DNA from 3 places in the Streptomyces sp. NPDC056361 genome. Region 2 is predicted to be linked to each of the others. Evidence: riboswitches for the same ligand, from Rfam matches in the RefSeq annotation. Region 2 holds a riboswitch; each other region holds the start of a gene.
What was found. A riboswitch is a leader RNA that binds a small molecule or an ion and turns the genes downstream of it on or off. The one in region 2 is predicted to bind S-adenosylmethionine.
Positions count from the first base shown of each region.

Region 1: it holds a riboswitch for S-adenosylmethionine, as region 2 does, so the genes downstream of both, thrC (threonine synthase) here and ACFCY7_RS28335 (aminotransferase class V-fold PLP-dependent enzyme) in region 2, are expected to answer to the same signal.
Region 3: it holds a riboswitch for S-adenosylmethionine, as region 2 does, so the genes downstream of both, ACFCY7_RS03655 (IclR family transcriptional regulator) here and ACFCY7_RS28335 (aminotransferase class V-fold PLP-dependent enzyme) in region 2, are expected to answer to the same signal.

Region 1 covers NZ_JBHJQI010000091.1:20,868-26,620, reverse strand. Annotated here, with positions in the region: gene groL (chaperonin GroEL) at 1-1,102, opposite strand, end outside; gene ACFCY7_RS26315 (cold-shock protein) at 1,422-1,625, opposite strand; gene ACFCY7_RS26310 (MoaD/ThiS family protein) at 2,021-2,299, opposite strand; gene thrC (threonine synthase) at 2,340-3,650, opposite strand; SAM riboswitch class I at 3,644-3,790, opposite strand; gene ACFCY7_RS26300 (glucosyl-3-phosphoglycerate synthase) at 3,939-4,880, shown strand; gene ACFCY7_RS26295 (hypothetical protein) at 4,993-5,400, shown strand; gene ACFCY7_RS26290 (trehalose-6-phosphate synthase) at 5,531-5,753, shown strand, end outside.
Region 2 covers NZ_JBHJQI010000106.1:8,308-14,060, forward strand. Annotated here, with positions in the region: gene ACFCY7_RS28315 (NYN domain-containing protein) at 109-1,473, opposite strand; gene ACFCY7_RS28320 (hypothetical protein) at 1,507-1,749, opposite strand; gene ACFCY7_RS28325 (rhomboid family intramembrane serine protease) at 1,908-2,642, shown strand; gene ACFCY7_RS28330 (Lrp/AsnC family transcriptional regulator) at 2,639-2,920, shown strand; gene ACFCY7_RS28335 (aminotransferase class V-fold PLP-dependent enzyme) at 2,992-4,392, opposite strand; SAM riboswitch class IV at 4,619-4,735, opposite strand; gene trpD (anthranilate phosphoribosyltransferase) at 4,823-5,753, opposite strand, start outside.
Region 3 covers NZ_JBHJQI010000007.1:10,872-16,624, forward strand. Annotated here, with positions in the region: gene ACFCY7_RS03655 (IclR family transcriptional regulator) at 738-1,460, opposite strand; SAM riboswitch class I at 1,651-1,792, opposite strand; gene ACFCY7_RS03660 (exo-alpha-sialidase) at 2,190-4,205, opposite strand; gene ACFCY7_RS03665 (sialate:H+ symport family MFS transporter) at 4,436-5,753, opposite strand, start outside.

The DNA of each region.
Region 1 (5,753 bases), on a different contig from region 2:
CCAGGCGCTCCTGCAGCTTCTCGCGGTCGTAGTCCGAGTCGGAGTTCTCGATCTCGGCGCGGATCTGGTTCACGCGACCGGCGACCTGCTCGCTGTCACCGGCACCGTCGACGATGGTGGTCTCGTCCTTGGTGATGACGACCTTGCGGGCGCGGCCCAGCAGGTCGAGGCCCGCGTTCTCCAGCTTGAGGCCGACCTCCTCGGAGATGACCGTGCCGCCGGTGAGGATGGCGATGTCGTTCAGCATGGCCTTGCGACGGTCGCCGAAGCCCGGGGCCTTGACCGCGACGGACTTGAAGGTGCCGCGGATCTTGTTGACGACCAGGGTCGACAGGGCCTCGCCCTCGACGTCCTCGGCGATGATCAGCAGCGGCTTGCCCGACTGCATGACCTTCTCCAGGAGCGGGAGCAGGTCCTTCACGGAGGAGATCTTGGAGTTGACGATCAGGAGGTAGGGGTCGTCGAGCGACGCCTCCATGCGCTCCATGTCGGTGGCGAAGTACGCCGAGATGTAGCCCTTGTCGAAGCGCATGCCCTCGGTGAGCTCCAGCTCCAGACCGAAGGTCTGGGACTCCTCGACGGTGATGACGCCTTCCTTGCCGACCTTGTCCATCGCCTCGGCGATGAGCTCGCCGATCTGGGTGTCGGCGGCGGAGATGGAGGCCGTGGAAGCGATCTGCTCCTTGGTCTCGACATCCTTCGCCTGCTCGAGCAGGGCGCCGGAGACGGCCTCGACGGCCTTCTCGATACCGCGCTTGAGGGCCATCGGGTTGGCACCGGCGGCCACGTTGCGCAGACCCTCGCGGACGAGCGCCTGGGCGAGGACGGTGGCGGTGGTCGTACCGTCGCCGGCGACGTCGTCCGTCTTCTTGGCGACTTCCTTGACCAGCTCGGCGCCGATCTTCTCGTACGGGTCCTCGAGCTCGATCTCCTTGGCGATGGAGACACCATCGTTGGTGATCGTGGGGGCGCCCCACTTCTTCTCGAGGACGACGTTGCGGCCCTTGGGGCCGAGGGTGACCTTGACGGCGTCAGCGAGCTGGTTCATGCCGCGCTCGAGACCGCGCCGGGCCTCCTCGTCGAACGCGATGATCTTGGCCATGTGAAGTGGTCCTCCCGGACATGGGGTGGATAACGCTCCAGGACCGCGCCGATGCCCGCGACGGACGGCCTGCGTACCCGATGGTTCCTTGCCCCACCTGGCCGCGGGCCTCATCTGCCCGATCCTCGTAAGCACTCTCACCTTCCGAGTGCTAACGCCAATGATTAGCACTCGGCATAGGAGAGTGCAAGCGACTCTCGACGATCGGGATGGGACGGGAGGGGCGCACGGGGGCGCGCGGGAACGCACGAGGGGTCCGCATCCCCTCAGGGATGCGGACCCCTCGACGGCGTTGCGTCGGTGGCCGATCGCGCCGCGCTCAGACGGCGAGCTTGACCATGTCCGCCTGCGGACCCTTCTGGCCCTGCGAGATCTCGAACTCGACTCGCTGTCCCTCTTCGAGGCTGCGGTAGCCATCCATCTGGATCGCGCTGTAGTGGACGAAAACATCCGCACCACCGTCGACCGCGATGAAGCCGTAGCCCTTCTCCGCGTTGAACCACTTGACGGTGCCCTGAGCCATGCCTAACTCCCCTATTACTGGCCCTTGCGCGGGACCGCACTTCGCGGACCCGGGTCAGACCCTGCGCCGGAACGCGTCGACCGCCGCTGAATGTATCTGCCCAACTGCCCTCTGCAACAGGTCATTCGAGCGGGAATTCTCGGCACGACGGAAAGGGGAATTGGGGAGAATCCCCTGGATGCCGGGGCAAGTCGGGCCCGGCAAAAGGCGCAGAACGTACACAACGCGCAGGCACTTTGGCTGCTTCTTGTCGTGCGGGGACGCTTTCTCATATGCGTCCGGCATGCGCAGCGGAGGGGACTTCCCCAACTCTACCCCGCTCAACCATGCAGAATTGCCCCTTCCGCTTATAGTCGCGGAAGGGGCAATTCAAGAAAGACGGGGCAGGGAACGGCTCAGCAGCCGCCGGCCACCGCGGGGATGATCGAGACGCCGGCGCCGGCCGGGGTGGCCGTCTCCAGGCCCTGCTCGAAGCGCACGTCGTCGTCGTTCACGTAGACGTTGACGAAGCGGCGCAGCTTGCCCTGGTCGTCCAGCACGCGGGCGGCGATGCCGCTGTGGTTCTTCTCCAGGTCGGCGATGACCTCGGCGAGGGTCGCGCCCTCGGCCTGGACCTCGGACTGACCGCCCGTGTAGGTGCGGAGGATGGTGGGGATGCGGACGTTCACGGCCATGTCTTCGTAACCTTTCGGAGGACCGGGAAAGCGGGCGGGCTCAGACTGCCAGGCCGGCGTCGCGGAACGCGTCCAGGCTCGGGCGGATGGTGACGGTCGCCTGAGAGGTGTCGGCCACCGCGTCCAGGGTCTTGAGTCCGTCGCCCGTGTTGAGGACGACGGTGGTCAGCTCGGGGTCGATGAGACCCGCCTCGACGAGCTTCTTCGTGACGCCGACGGTCACGCCGCCCGCGGTCTCGGCGAAGATGCCCTCGGTCTGCGCGAGCAGCTTGATCGCGTCCACGACCTGCTCGTCGTTCACGTCCTCCACGGCACCGCCGGTGCGGCGGGCGATGTCGAGGACGTACGGGCCGTCGGCCGGGTTGCCGATGGCGAGCGACTTGGCGATCGTGTTCGGCTTCTGCGGGCGGACGACGTCGTGGCCGGCCTTGAAGGCGACGGAGACCGGGGAGCAGCCCTCGGCCTGGGCGCCGAAGATCTTGTACGGCTTGTCCTCGACGAGGCCCAGCTTGATGAGCTCCTGCAGACCCTTGTCGATCTTCGTGAGCTGGGAGCCGGAGGCGATCGGGATGACGAGCTGGTCGGGGATGACCCAGCCGAGCTGCTCGCAGATCTCGTACGCCAGCGTCTTGGAGCCCTCGCCGTAGTACGGGCGGAGGTTGACGTTCACGAAGCCCCAGCCCTCGCCGAGCGGGTCGCCGATGAGCTCCGAGCAGAAGCGGTTGACGTCGTCGTAGTTGCCCTCGATGGCGACCAGGTCACCGCCGTAGACACCGGCCATGACGACCTTGCCCTGCTCCAGGTCGTGCGGGATGAAGACGCAGGAGCGGAAGCCGGCGCGGGCGGCGGCGGCGCCGACGGCGCCGGCCAGGTTGCCGGTGGACGAGCAGGACAGGGTGGTGAAGCCGAAGGCGCGGGCGGCTTCGAGGGCCTGCGCGACGACCCGGTCCTTGAAGGAGTGGGTCGGGTTGCCGGAGTCGTCCTTGACGAACAGCTTGCCGGGGGCGACGCCGATCTCGCGGGCGAGGTTGTCGGCCTGGACGAGCTTGGTCCAGCCCGGGTTCAGGTTCGGCTTCTCGGCGACGTCGGCCGGGACGGGCAGCAGCGGGGCGTAGCGCCAGATGTTGGCGGGGCCGGCCTCGATCTGCTTGCGCAGCGCCTCGGGGTCACCGGTGGGAAGGTCGTACGCGACTTCGAGAGGTCCGAAACAGAGTTCGCAGGCGAAGATCGGACCGAGCGGGAAGACTTCACCGCATTCGCGACAGGAGAGCCCGGACGCGGGACCGAGGTCGACGGTGGTGGCGGAGGCGACAGTCTGTGCAGCCATGGAGGCGAGGCCCTTTCTCCTCATCTTTCCCATGACGAATTTTTCGTCATGAGACGGATTTGGCACCTTCCCTAGCCGGGGACCTCGCTGGAGGACGAGACAAACCGACTGGAGGGTTGCCGGGGCTTCAACGGGCCGTTTCCCTCTGCCCCTCTGGATGAGCGGTATTCGATTGTGAAGCGCGATGGACTTCGTTCCTGCGCTCCGACGCGGTCGGCACCCCGACGTGCATCGGGGATCCGCGTTGTTCAAGACTGTAACCGAAGGCCCGGAAGCTTGGACGGGCCGTCCGTAACGCGAGATGGAGATCACGTGCTGGAAGAGGTGGAGCGCTGGCTGGACCGCCGGTCCTGGTCCGTGGCGGACCGGCCGCTGGAGCGCATCCTCGCCGCCAAGCGCAACACGAGGGTCAGCGTCGTGCTGCCCGCGCTGAACGAGGAGGCGACGGTCGGGGACATCGTCGCCGTGATCCGCCGCGAGCTGATGTCGGAGGCGGTGCCGCTCGTCGACGAGCTGGTGGTGATCGACTCGGGCTCCACGGACCGCACGGCGGAGGTCGCGGCGGCGGCCGGGGCGCGGGTGGTCGCGCGCGACGCGATCCTGCCGCGGATACCGGCCGTCCCCGGCAAGGGCGAGGTCCTGTGGCGGTCACTGATGGTGACGAGCGGGGACGTCGTGTGCTTCGTCGACGCGGACCTGCGGGACTTCTCCGCGGACTTCGTCACCGGGATCGTGGGCCCGCTGCTCACCGACCCGGACGTCGACTTCGTGAAGGCGATGTACGACCGCCCCTTCGGGGACACTCCTGGTCAGGGCGGCCGGGTCACCGAGCTGGTGGCGCGCCCCCTCCTCAACCTCCACTGGCCGCAGCTGGCCGGCTTCGTGCAGCCCCTCGGCGGCGAGTACGCGGCGCGGCGCTCGCTCCTCGAACGGCTGCCGTTCCCGGTCGGCTACGGAGTGGAGTTGGGGCTGCTCGTCGACGCGCTCCACACGGTCGGCCTGGACGCGCTCGCCCAGGTGGACGTCGGGGTGCGCAAGCACCGGCACCAGGACGGTCGGGCGCTGGGCCGGATGGCCGCCGCGATCTACCGGACGGCGCAGCTCCGGCTCTCCCGGGGCCACCTCGTACGGCCCCGGCTCACCCAGTTCGAGCGCGGCGAGAAGGGCTTCGAGCCGCGCACGTACGACGTGGACACGGAGGAGCGCCCCCCGATGGCCGAGATCACGGAGTACGCGCAGCGCCGGGTGGCCTGACCGCCGCATGGCCTGACCGCCGGGCGGGCGCGCCGCCGGGCGGGCGCCGCCGGGCGGCTCGCCGCGTGGCGTAGCACCCTATGATGATCCGCTTTGCCTACATTGCCCTTTTATGCGCTTCAGACGACATCACCTGGGCAGAGTACTGGCGGCCATCGGCCTGACGGCGGGCTCGCTCGCGTTCGCGGCGGCCGGACCGGCCGGCGCGGACGCGGTCGAGCCCTTCGGCAAGCGGTACGACGCGTCGCCGTACGGCGACTCCACCGCCCTCGGCAACACGGTCACGGGCTGCCCCACGACCCCCGCCGACCTGGCCGCCCTCTGCGCGACGGCGGCGAGCGGCCGGGGCGCCTCCCCCGCTCCGCCGGCCCCGGGCCCGCAGGGCGGCCACTCCTCCGGTTCCATGGCGGAGACGGGCGGCAACGGCGAACGCCTCTGGCTGCTCGGCGCCCTCGCCGTGGCCCTCGCGGCCACCGGCCTGGTGGCGAAGGCGGCCCTGCGCGGCAGCCGGCGCGACTGACGGACCGGCCGCCGAAGCCCCCGGCCACGCCCCTGCCCAAGCCGCTGACCTGCGACGACTCAGCGTGGCCGAATCAACCTGTCTCGTATACGTACGTTTGAGCGTTTACGGGACGGGCTAGGTTCGCCACATGGCTACTGTGCTCGTGGCATCCAACCGGGGCCCCGTCTCGTACGTCCTCGGCGACGACGGCTCGCTCGACGCCCGCAGGGGCGGCGGCGGCCTGGTCTCGGGGCTGAGCGCCGTGTCCGCCCAGGAGAGCCTGTGGGTGTGCGCGGCGCTCGGCGAGGGCGACCGCGAGGCCGTCCGGCGCGGCACCGGCGAGCCCGGCGTCCGCATGCTCGACATCGACC
Region 2 (5,753 bases):
AAATATTGCTCACGCAGCACTTTGTTTACACGTACCGCACGGGCAGTGATGGCGACTTGACGGTCCGCCATCCAGAATTCGGTCATAACGCCCACTAGTTGCGATGCGTCACGAGAGGCGCGAAAGCCGCTTCAGCAGCAAGACGGACGCGACGGGCCGCGCACCCGCCTTCGCCACCCCGTCGGCCACCTCGCGGTCGGTGGAGACCACCACCACCGGCCGCCCCGGCGGCTCCGCCCGCACCAGCTGACGGATCAACTCGTCCGCCGTGACGCCGGGCTTGGAGAACAGCACCCGCACCCCGCGCGGCGGCGCGAGCAGCACCGGCGCCGCCAGCTCCGCCCCGTCGAAGACACAGGTGACCTCGGCGCCCGAACGGGCCGCGAGGGCCGAAAGACCGCCCAGCAGCCGCAGCCGCTGCTTCTCCAGCGGCATCGTCGGATAGCCGGTCTTGGTGACGTTGTAGCCGTCGACCACCAGATGGGCCTGCGGCAGCGCGAGCAACTGGTCGAGCAGCGCCGGATCCGTCTCGGAGAGCGCGCGCGCCGCGATGTCCTTCGGGGACATCCGCCCCGGCTCCACCGCGTCCACGGTGTCCGCCGGGTGCACCGACACGGGCGGCAGCGCCAGTTCGCGGCGCAGCCCCTGGGCGGCGTCCAGCACCGTGTCCAGGAGCAGCCGCAGCCGCATGTCCTCCACCGAGCGCCCCTCGCGGGCCGTCCGGCGGCTCGCCTCCAGGGCCGCCTCGACCTCGCCGAGCCGCGCCTTGAGCCGCCTCGTCTCGCTCTCGGCGGACGACAGCTGGGCCGCCCCCTCGGCGCGTACGGCGTCGATCTCGCCCTGGACGCGCCGCAGCGCGGCCTCGCCGCGCTTCACGTCGCTCTGGGCGCTGCGCAGCTTGCGGTGAAGCGATTCCGCTTCCTTGCGGGCCGCTTCGAGGTCGTGCCGCAGCTGCTCGGTCTCGCCCCGGGAGCGGTCCCGGGCGTCCGCGAGCTCCTCGCGCAGCCGCTCCAGCTCACGCCGGCCGGCCTCGTCGGCCCGCTCGGCGTCGGCCCGCTGGGCCTCCTCGCCCGCGGCGGCCACGAGCTTGACCCAGCCGGGCGGCCGCAGCACATAGGCGGCGGCTGCCACGTCGACGGGGTCGGCGGCGGCCGGCGGGGTGCCGGTCTCCACGGCGCCGGCCAGCTCGGGCTGGCCCTGCTTGAACCGCTCGCCGATCCGCTGCCGGAAGAGCGGGTCGCTCTCCAGGGCGGCCGCCATCGCGTTGCCGGCGAACTTGGCCCGCCGGCTGGCGGTGAAGCGGGCGTACTGCCGCAGGGGTGCGGGGAGCTCCGCGACGGTCAGTCCGCCGAAGGCGTCCGCGACCAGCGCGACGACCCGCCGCCGCACGCCTTCCGGCAGTGGGTGGTCGAGCGTCTCGGCAGCGTCACCTGCCGCGCCGGCCGGCTCTCCACCGTGCGCGGGCTGCTCCACGATCCGTCACCCCTATGTCGTCCGCACCGTCCCTCAGGAGGCGGCGCCCGGCCTGTCCACCAGTTCGATCTGGTCCACCGCGTTGCACCAGCGGCAGCGGACCGACTCGATGGTCTCACTGACCACCTGCCGCTCCTCGACCGTCGGATCGCCCGCGAGGTCCAGATGGACGTACTCGACGACCTTCGAGGAGCGCGTCACGTCGAAGCGGGTCAGGTTGCCGCAGAGGGTGCAGCGCCAGCGGGTCTCGGCGGTCGGCAGGGGAACCGTCGTCATCGTGCCGTCCTTCTTCCTGTTGCGTGGTACCAGGTGCGGGAGCCGCGGTGCGCCGTCGAACTGCGGTCGTCGTGCCCGTAACCCTACGGCCTCCCCGGTACCCCGGGGCACGGCGAGGCACTCTGTCCACTTCGGCCCCGGTACGCGATGATCTGTCCATGATCGACTGGCGAGGAGCGGCCCGCGGTGCCCGGCAGGGCACGCGCAAGGGGCCCACGGTGACCTACGGACTGATCGCCGCCTGCTGCCTCCTCTTCGTGATCAGTCCCGTCTCCGGGGTCAACCCGGTGTACGGCACGGGGGACGCGCTCCTGGCGGCCCAGGGGACGTACTTCCGCCGCTGGGGCGTCGTCCCGGCCGAGCTGATGGGCGGCGAGCCGCACGCCCTGGTCACCCCGCTCACCGCGCTCTTCGTCCACGGCAGCTGGCTCCACCTGCTGGGGAACATGCTCTTCCTGTACGTCTTCGGGGCCATGGCCGAGGAGCGCATGGGCCCGGCCGGCTTCGCCCTCTTCTACCTGGGCACCGGCTATCTGGCGCTCCTCGGGTACGCGGTGGCGCACGCGGACAGCGAGCAGACCCTGGTGGGGGCGTCGGGGGCGATCTCCGGGGTGCTCGGGGCCTTCCTCTTCCTCTTCCCGCGCGCCCGGGTCACCAGCCTCTTCCCCTTCCTCCTGTTCCTGCCGCTGCGCTTCCCCGCCTGGATCGTCCTGATCTTCTGGTTCGTGCTCCAGTGGCTGGCCGCGCGCGCGGCGGGGCCGGGTCCCGGCGTCGCCTACCTGGCCCATGTCGTGGGCTTCTCCGTCGGATTCCTCTACGCCTGGGGGTGCTACCGGGGTGGGGATAGAGTGAAGGCTCCAGCCGCGGCGACCGAGGGAGAAAGCCAGCCGTGATCACCGCGATCGTGCTCATCAAGACCAGCGTGGACCGCATCCCCGAGATCGCCGAGTCGATCGCCGCGCTCGACAGCGTCAGCGAGGTCTTCTCGGTCACCGGCACGTACGACCTCATCGCCATGGTCCGGGTGCCCCGCCACGACGACCTGGCGGACGTGATCCCCGGCCGCATCAGCAAGATCCCCGGCGTCGAGGCCACGGACACCCACGTGGCGTTCCGCACGTACTCCCAGCACGACCTGGAGGCGGCCTTCGCCATCGGTCTGGAGTCCTGAGGAGCCGACCGCGGGACACGTGAAGGGGGCCTCCCGGACGGGAGGCCCCCTTCACCCGTACGAGTGACCGATCAGCCGCGGTCCGGGACGCAGCGGCCGTCCTCGGTGCGGTACTTCCACTGCGCGCCGTCCCGGACGAGCTCCTTCACGGCGCCGACGAACCGCTCCACGTGCTCGTCCGGCGTACCGGCGCCGAAGCTCACCCGGATGGCGTTGAGCGAGCGCTCGCCGGGCGCGGCCTCGGGGGCGCCGCACTCGCCCGGGTCCTGCGGGTCGCTGCCGAGCAGGGTGCGGACCAGTGGGTGGGCGCAGAAGAGGCCGTCGCGGACGCCGATGCCGTACTCGGCGGAGAGCGCGGCGGCGAAGTGGGAGCTGTTCCAGCCCTCCACGACGAAGGAGATGACGCCCACGCGCGGCGCGTCGTCGCCGAAGAGCGAGAGCACGCGCACCTGGGGCACCTCGGCCAGGCCCGCGCGGACCGTGTCGATCAGGTGCTGCTCGCGGGCGACGAGGGAGTCGAAGCCGGCCTCGGTGAGCGCCTTGCAGGCGGAGGCGATGGAGTAGACGCCGATGACGTTCGGCGAACCGGCCTCGTGCCGGGCCGCGGTGGTGTGCCACTCCACGTCCACACCGCCGTCGGCCCGGCGGGCCACCTTGCGGGAGGCGCCGCCGCCCGCGAGGTAGGGCTCGGAGTCCTGCAGCCAGTCGGCGCGGCCGGCGAGGACGCCGGAGCCGAAGGGCGCGTACAGCTTGTGCCCGGAGAAGGCGACCCAGTCGACGTCCAACTCCCGGACGGAGACCGGGTGGTGGGGCGCGAGCTGGGCGGCGTCGAGCACGATCCGGGCGCCGTGGGCGTGCGCGGCGGCGGCGAGTTCCTTCACCGGCCACAGCTCGCCGGTGACGTTGGACGCGCCGGTGACGCAGACCAGCGCGGGGCCGTAGGGGTCGCGGCCGGCGAGGGCCCGCTCCAGGGTCTCGACCGCCTGGGCCGGGGTGCGCGGCGCGTTGAGGTAGGTGACGCGGGCGTCGCGCCAGGGCAGCAGCGAGGCGTGGTGCTCGGTCTCGAACACGAAGACCTGGCAGTCGGCGGGGACCGTGGCGGCGAGCAGGTTCAGCGAGTCGGTGGTGGAGCGGGTGAACACGACCTGGTCGCCGGGGCGGCAGTCGAGGAACTCGGCGACGGTGGCGCGGCTGTTCTCGAAGAGGTCGGTGGAGAGCTGGGACAGGTAGCCGGCGCCGCGGTGGACGCTGCCGTAGTAGGGCGCGTAGGCGGCGACGTCGTCCCAGACCCGCTGGAGGGCGGGGGCGCTGGCCGCGTAGTCGAGCGCCGCGTAGGTCACCTCGCCGCCGGTGACGAGCGGGACGGTGACGTCCCGGCCGAGGACGGGCAGCGGGGCCGCGCAGCAGGGGTCGGCGGACTCGGCGGCGACGGAATCGACGGTGGTGGTGGCGGTGTTCGGGCGTGCGGACATGGCGGTATCTCCCGGCGGGCGGTGCGGAATGGCTTCGGTGATCCCGTACGCGGCCGGATCGGCGGGGTACGGGTGATGCCTCGGAGACGGCGGGGACGCACGCCGGTACGCGGGTACGCGGAAGTGACCCTGTTCCGAGGGTGAAGAAAGGGGCGGATTCGCCCTATCGCATTCGCTTGCTCACGGAAAACGCTCCTCGAGAGACCAGGACCCCTGGTGTTCGAGGGGTCCGCGCTTGCCGTAGACCTCGCTGCCTACGGCCTGGTCATCACCCGGGGCACCCCGCCACGGACGGAGGGTTGCCGGACAGCAAGCCGGGGCCTAAACGCTGTCACTCGTGACCTGGAAAGCATCCTGCCACATGATCTCCGATGCGCAAGACCCCGGTCCGCATACCGGACCGGGGTCGTACGACCGAAGGGGGCGGCCGTCAGGCGTTGCTGGCCGCGATCCAGCGCTCCAGGCTCCGGCGGGCCGCGCCGGAGTCGATCGACTCGGCGGCCTTCGCCATGCCCGCGGCCAGCTGCTCCGCCAGGGTGCCCCGGCCGGGCTCCAGGGCGGTCAGCGCCGCCGCCGCGTTGAGCAGGACCGCGTCCCGGACCGGACCGGTCTCCCCCGCGAGCAGCCGGCGGGCCACGTCGGCGTTGTACGAGGCGTCCGCGCCGCGCAGGGCCTCCAGGGGCACGAGCTCGATGCCGACGTCCCGCGGGTCGAAGCGCTCCTCGGCGACGGCGCCGTCCCGGACCACCCAGACCCGCGAGGTGGCCGTGGTCGTCAGCTCGTCCAGGCCGTCGTCGCCGCGGAAGACCAGGGCGGAGTTGCCGCGCTCGGCGAGGACTCCGGCCACGATCGGCGCCATGCGCGGGTCGGCGACCCCGACGGCCTGGGCCTTCACCTTGGCCGGGTTGGTCAGCGGGCCGAGGACGTTGAAGGTCGTCCGGATGCCCAGCTGGCCGCGCGCCGCGGCGACGTGCCGCAGCGACGGGTGGAACTTCACCGCGAAGCAGATGGTGATGCCGGCTTCCTCGGCGACCTCGGCGACCCGCTGCGGGGTGAGGTGCAGATTGATGCCGAGCTTCTCCAGGACGTCGGAGGAGCCGGAGGCGGAGGACGCGGCGCGGTTGCCGTGCTTGACGACCTTCGTGCCCGTGCCGGCGACCACGATCGACGCCATGGTGGAGATGTTCACCGTCTTGGCGCCGTCGCCGCCGGTGCCGACGATGTCCACGGCGGGACCGGGCACCTCGATCACGTTGGCGTGCGCGTACATGGTCCGCACGAGGCCGGCGATCTCCTGCACGGTCTCGCCCTTGGCCCGCAGCGCCACCATGAATCCGGCGATCTGGGCGTCGGTCGCCTCG
Region 3 (5,753 bases), on a different contig from region 2:
TTCGTCGGCTCGGCCGCCCAGCTCGGTGGCGACGGCCCGTAACCACTGCTTCAGCCCGACGCCGGAATGTACGTGGCACTCACTCAGCTCGGGGACTGCTCGGCGAACGTCGTCCGCCGGCACCGGGCGCGGTCGCAGAAGAAGCGGACACGAAGACGTCCTCGCCAGCTTCCTTCCCCAAAGCGGACGTTCGGCTAGCGTCCTCCAGTAGGGGAGTTCCTCCGTCTCTCCGGGCTCCTGCAGCCCGGGCAACAGGTCGGCGGGCCGCACGCGGCCACCTCCACCAGCCCGGCCTCTGGGTCGGCGGTCAGCCGTTCCAGTTCAACATCGACTCCAGGGAACAGCGCATCGTCGATCTAGCTGAGAACCACGCGCAGGTCGTCCCGTAGGGAAGCGATCCTGCATGCATGCCGCTGGCCTGGGATTTCACGGAACTTCGGTCAGAGCCGCATTCAAAGAGCGCCATCAACGTGATCGGGAGGACGTCAGTCCGGCAGATCGGTCGGGGTCGGCATGAAGCCCTGCTGCGGTGGCGGTGGTTGGAAGCGGACGGAGGGATCGGGTACCTGGCCCTCGTCGGCATAGGCCAGGGAGCTGCACCGGTGAGGTCCTCCTCGGTGCGGTCTTTCTCGGTGCGGCGCACAAGACCTGGGGAGCCCCGCGACGATCCGGCCAAGGAAGTCTGAAGACGACGCCGGCCGGGGGAGAGGCGGAACCACCACGGGGTGCTGTCGAGGTCAGGTGTGGGAGACGGCTGCGGTGAGGCGGTCGGCTGCGTCGACGGCGGCCTTTGCGAGCCGGGCGCCGGGGTGTCGGGTGAGGCGTTGGATCGGGCCGGTGACCGTGACGGCGGCGACGACGCGGTCGGATGGGCCGCGGACCGGCGCCGAGACGGAGGCCATGCCGGGCTCGCGCTCACCGATGGACTGGGCCCAGCCTCGGCGCCGCACGCCGCTCAGGGCGGCGGCGGTGAAGCGAGCACCCTGCAGTCCTTGGTAGAAGCGCTCGGGCTCCTCCCAGGCCAGCAGGACCTGGGCGGCGGAGCCGACCTTCATGGGGAGCGTGGACCCCACCGGCACGATGTCGCGTAGGCCGGAGGTCCGCTCGGCGGCGGCGATGCAGACGCGCAGCTCACCCTGGCGCCGGTAGAGCTGCGAGCTCTCGCCGGTGGCGTCCCGAAGGGAAGTGAGGACCGGACCGGCGGCGGCGAGCAAGCAGTCCTCGCCCGCGGCAGCCGAGAGCTCGCCGAGCCGAGGGCCGAGGACGAAGCGGCCCCGCACGTCCCTGCCGACCAGTCGGTGACGTTCGAGTGCGAGGGCGAGTCGATGGGCCGTCGGTCGAGCCAAGCCGGTGGAAGCGACCAGCTCCGCCAGAGTGGCCGGGCCCGACGCCAGCGCACCGAGGATCACCGCGGCCTTGTCCAGGACGCCAACACCACTAGAAATATCCGAAATGTCCATGAAAAGGGGTACTCCAGTCTCGATCTGCGAGCCGTGACTCGCAGCGACCTCGCTCAGGGGAGGGCAGGGGTGATCAGCGGGAAAAGGCCGAGGCGGTCGGCTGATATGCCGCGATGATCATGAGACGGGTACGCGGAAAGCCCGGGTCGGACAGAGCCGGGGCGAAAGGCAGCACAGAGAGCACCGTGTCTCCTCATCTTTTCCCGCGCCACGTTGGCGCGGGCCGGAGTTGGCACTGACCCCGACGACACGGCGCGAACATCGAACGCCAAGTCGAACGGGGAGTTGCCGGGGCTTCGTAGGGCCGGTCCCTCCACCCCTCTGGATGATTCGCGAGGAACCATACAAGACTCCCGGGGCTACCTGCCAACGCCTTCCTGCTCAGGACCTGGTCGAGTGCGCTTCGGCGAGGTCGGCTTCGTGGGTCTCGCGGTCGTCGCCGTGCTGCTCGACCCGGGGCTGGATGCGGCGACAGTCTCGCCCTGGAGCGGGCCAGGTCGCTGTACCTCGACCTGGCCGACCTGCACGCCGACCTGCACGCCGAGCAGGGCGACTTCGCCGCCGCGGCGCGGGCTGCGGGAGGGGGGCGGGGCACGGGGTACGGGGTGCCGCCCCCACCTCGTCGTCAGGTGGGACGAGGTGCGGGCGGCGTGGGGTGGTGTGGGGCGGCGTGGGGGTGGGGCCCTCCGTCGTGGGAAGGGGCGGCGGGCGATGGTGACGGGTGGTCCGTCAACCGGTCCGGTGGATCGAGATCTGGTCGATGCGGCCGGCGAAGTGCCACTGCGCGCCGCCGTTGTCGACGTTGCGCCCGGCCCACAGGCCGTCGAGGTCGGGGGTCTGTCCGAAGAGGGACGGGGTGGTGGTCGAGGCGATGCGCACGCCGTCCGCGTAGAGAACCGTGCCGGTGTCGGTCACGGCGACGGCAAGGGTGTGGTCGCGTCCGTCTGCGAGGGACTTCGTGCCGTCGAGTTTCGCGCTGTAGACGCCGCCGGCACGGGCCTCGAAGTGGGGCACGCCGCTGTTCAGGGAGAGCGTGACGTTGGTCGACGGTGCGGAGGTGTCGGAGGCGGAGAGCAGGGTGGCCGCGAGGGGAGCATGCGTGGTGCGGAAGCGCGCTGTGATCACGCCGCGCGTGAGTGGGGCGACATCGGGCAGTGACGAGGTCAGGTCGGTGTACGACGAGACGCCGTCGAAGTCGTGCGCGGGTGTCGAGTCGAGCGCCTTGTCCCGTCCGACGACGAGCGTCGGCGTGGTCGTGGAGATCGTGGTGGCGCCCGCCTTGAGTGCGACCGTGATGTCCTGCTCGCCGGAGGGCGTGTCCGCCGGGGGCAGTACGGGGAAGCGGAGGGCGACGGTGGCGCCGGGCGGGATCGCCGGGATCCGCTGCGGTACGTCCCCGTTCCAGCCGGCGGGCAGGTGCAGTGCGGCGCTGCCGGGCACGCTCGCCCGGTGCCCGTGGTTGGTGACGCGCACCTCCACGGTGTTCGTTCCGCCGGCGGTCAGCAGGCCGTCGGGGACGGAGGGCCGGGCTTCGAGCTTCGGGTGGCCCTGGTCGGTCGGGCAGTCCGCGCCGAGCCAGGCGGAGTCGAAGCGCGCGAAGGTGATGCGCTGGTACGGGCCCGACTCGTACAGCAGGCCGAAGGTGCCGTCCGCGAGGCGGGTCATCGTGGAGTACGCCGTGCCGCCGGCTTCGACGACCTTGGACGTGGGCCAGGTGAGGCCGTCGTTGCAGGACATCCGGACCGTGAGGTTGTGGCGGGCGGTGGTGCTGGCGGTGTTGCTGAAGAGCAGCCAGTGCGACTCCGGCCGCCGGCCACCCGCCGTGGCGTCGTACCGCAGGATCGCGGCATTGTTGGTGGGGTCGATGAGCTCGTCGTCCGGGACGGGGGTGGAGTAGGTGATGCCGCCGTCGTCGGAGTAGGCGACGAGCCGGGTCTTCGCGCTGGAGGTGCGGCTGTTGAGCATGATGCGCCCGTCGGCCAGCTCGACCGTCTTGTTCTCGTCCATCAGCGGCCCGACGGGGCTGCCCATCCTCCAGGTTTCGCCGTGGTCGTCGCTGTACGCGCTGGCCGCCCAGATGCCGCCGTCGGCCTTGCGGAAGGCGTACTGCTGCACCAGGCGTCCGGTGGAGAGCTGGATGCCGGTGCCGGAGGAGGCGAACATGCCCTTCCAGGACGGGTCCTTGATGTCCTGGGTGATGCGGCGGGTGGTCCAGGTGACGCCTCCGTCGTCGGAGTAGGCGTAGTCGGCGTGGAGCGAGTCGGTGGCGTCGTTCGCGTTGCCGGCCCCGGAGTTGAAGAAGCCGATGCCCTTGGGGCCGTACGCGTAGAAGACGAAGACCCGACCGGTTTCGCGGTCGACGACCATGCTGGGGTCGCCCGCGCCGATGCCGCCGTCGAAGTCGGCGATCGCCTGCGGGGTGGTCCAGGTACGGCCGTTGTCGGTGCTGCGGCGGACCATGACGTCGAGGTTGCCCGGCAGGTCGGCGGAGTTGTCGTTGCGCCGGTCGTAGGCGGCGAGGAGTGTGCCGTCCGAGAGGGTGTCCAGGGCGGGGATGCGGTAGGTGTGGGCGCCCTGGCCGGAGGTGGCCAGGACGGTGCTCTCGAAGAGGGGTTCGGGGGACGCGGTGGCCTGGGCCGCGGTGTCGGTCGACGGCGGCTCGGCGGCCGTCGAGGGCGCGCCTCCGAGGAGACCGGCGCCGAGCGCGGTCAGGAGGAGTAGGGAGACGGAACGGGCGGTTTTCACCGGCACCTCCACAGCAGAAGACAGGGAGGCATCGGACATCAGACGTTGTGGCGAAACCTAGATCGCCGCCGATGCGGCGTCAACCCTTCCGGCGGGCAGGGCGAACGTGCCGCACGATGCTTGCGGCGGGGCAAGGCGGATGCATAGAGTCGAACCGGCATCGGACATCAGACGTCTCATGCCTTGTATCGGCCTCCCTCAGTGTTGGCCTCCCTCCGTGTCGGCCTCCCTCATGCCGTCAGATGGTCGGTTCCCGCCGTGGGATCGGCCCGCCGGTGCAGCCGCCTCGGCACGTCGAACCCCACCAGCACGACCACCACCAGACTCAGCCCGAAGGTCAGCACCGCCAGCGCGGTCCCCAGCGCCATGCCCTCGGCCAACCGCGCTCCGAGCACCGGGGCCACCGCACCGCCCAGCGCGCCCACGTTGTACGTGAACCCCAGCCCCGCCGCCCGCCGTTCGGTGGGGAAGTGTCCGCCGATCCAGCGCGGCAGCAGCCCGGAGACGCCGAAGCTCAGCGCCTGGAGCAGGAACAGCAGCACGCCGAGCAGCGGCAGGTCGTCGTCGACCGCGAACACCGGGAACACGAACGCCAGCGAGGCGGTCAGCGTCCACGCGTACGCCCGCGAGGGCCCGAAGCGGTCCCCGGTGAACCCCGAAAGCCAGCAGCCCGCCATCGTCCCGAACCCCGCGAAGTACAGCACCTGGGTCACTTCCTCCGGCGTGTACCCGAGCTCGGTCTTCAGGTACGTCGGCAACAGCGCCTGGATCGGCCAGCTGTACAGGAACGCCGCGAACACCGTCCCGACCAGGGCCAGATACAGCACTCGGCCGCCCCGCCCGCCCAGCTGCGCGGCGAACGCCACCATCACGGCGCCGGCCACGACCGCCAGGACCGCCGTCCATCCCCCCGCGAGGCCGGCGAACACCAAGAACAGCGCCCCCAGCGCCACCGCCGCCATCACCACGTTCCCCACCGCCCGGCGCCGGTCCGCGAACAAGGGCCGGAAGGGGTTCGGCCGGGTCGCCGTCTCCGCGACCGCCTCCTCCCAGTCCTCCGCCTCGGGCAGCGCCCGCCGCACCCACAGTGCCACCACCACCGGCAGCACGCCGAGGTAGAACATCCAGCGCCAGCCGTGCGCCGGCACGACGACGCTGTACACCTCCGCCGCCAGCACCGTGCCCATCGAGTAGCCCGAGATCAGGAAGCCGCTCGCCCGGCCGCGCAGCCGCGCCGGCCAACTCTCCATCACGTACGTCGCGCTCGCGCTGTACTCGCCCGCCATGCCGAGCCCGATCACCATCCGCGCCGCGAACAGGCTCCCGTAGCTCCACGCGGAGCCGCAGGCCAGCGTGCCCAGCGAGAACAGCCAGATGCTCAGCACCATCGCCGCCCTGCGGCCGTACCGGTCGCCGATCGCGCCCAGCACCGCACCGCCCAGCCACCGGGTGACGAAGGCGGCCGAGACCAGGCTCGCGGCCTCCACCGGATCCAGCCCGAACTCCTCGCCCACCTCGGTCAGCACCAGGGTGATCAGGACGAAGTCG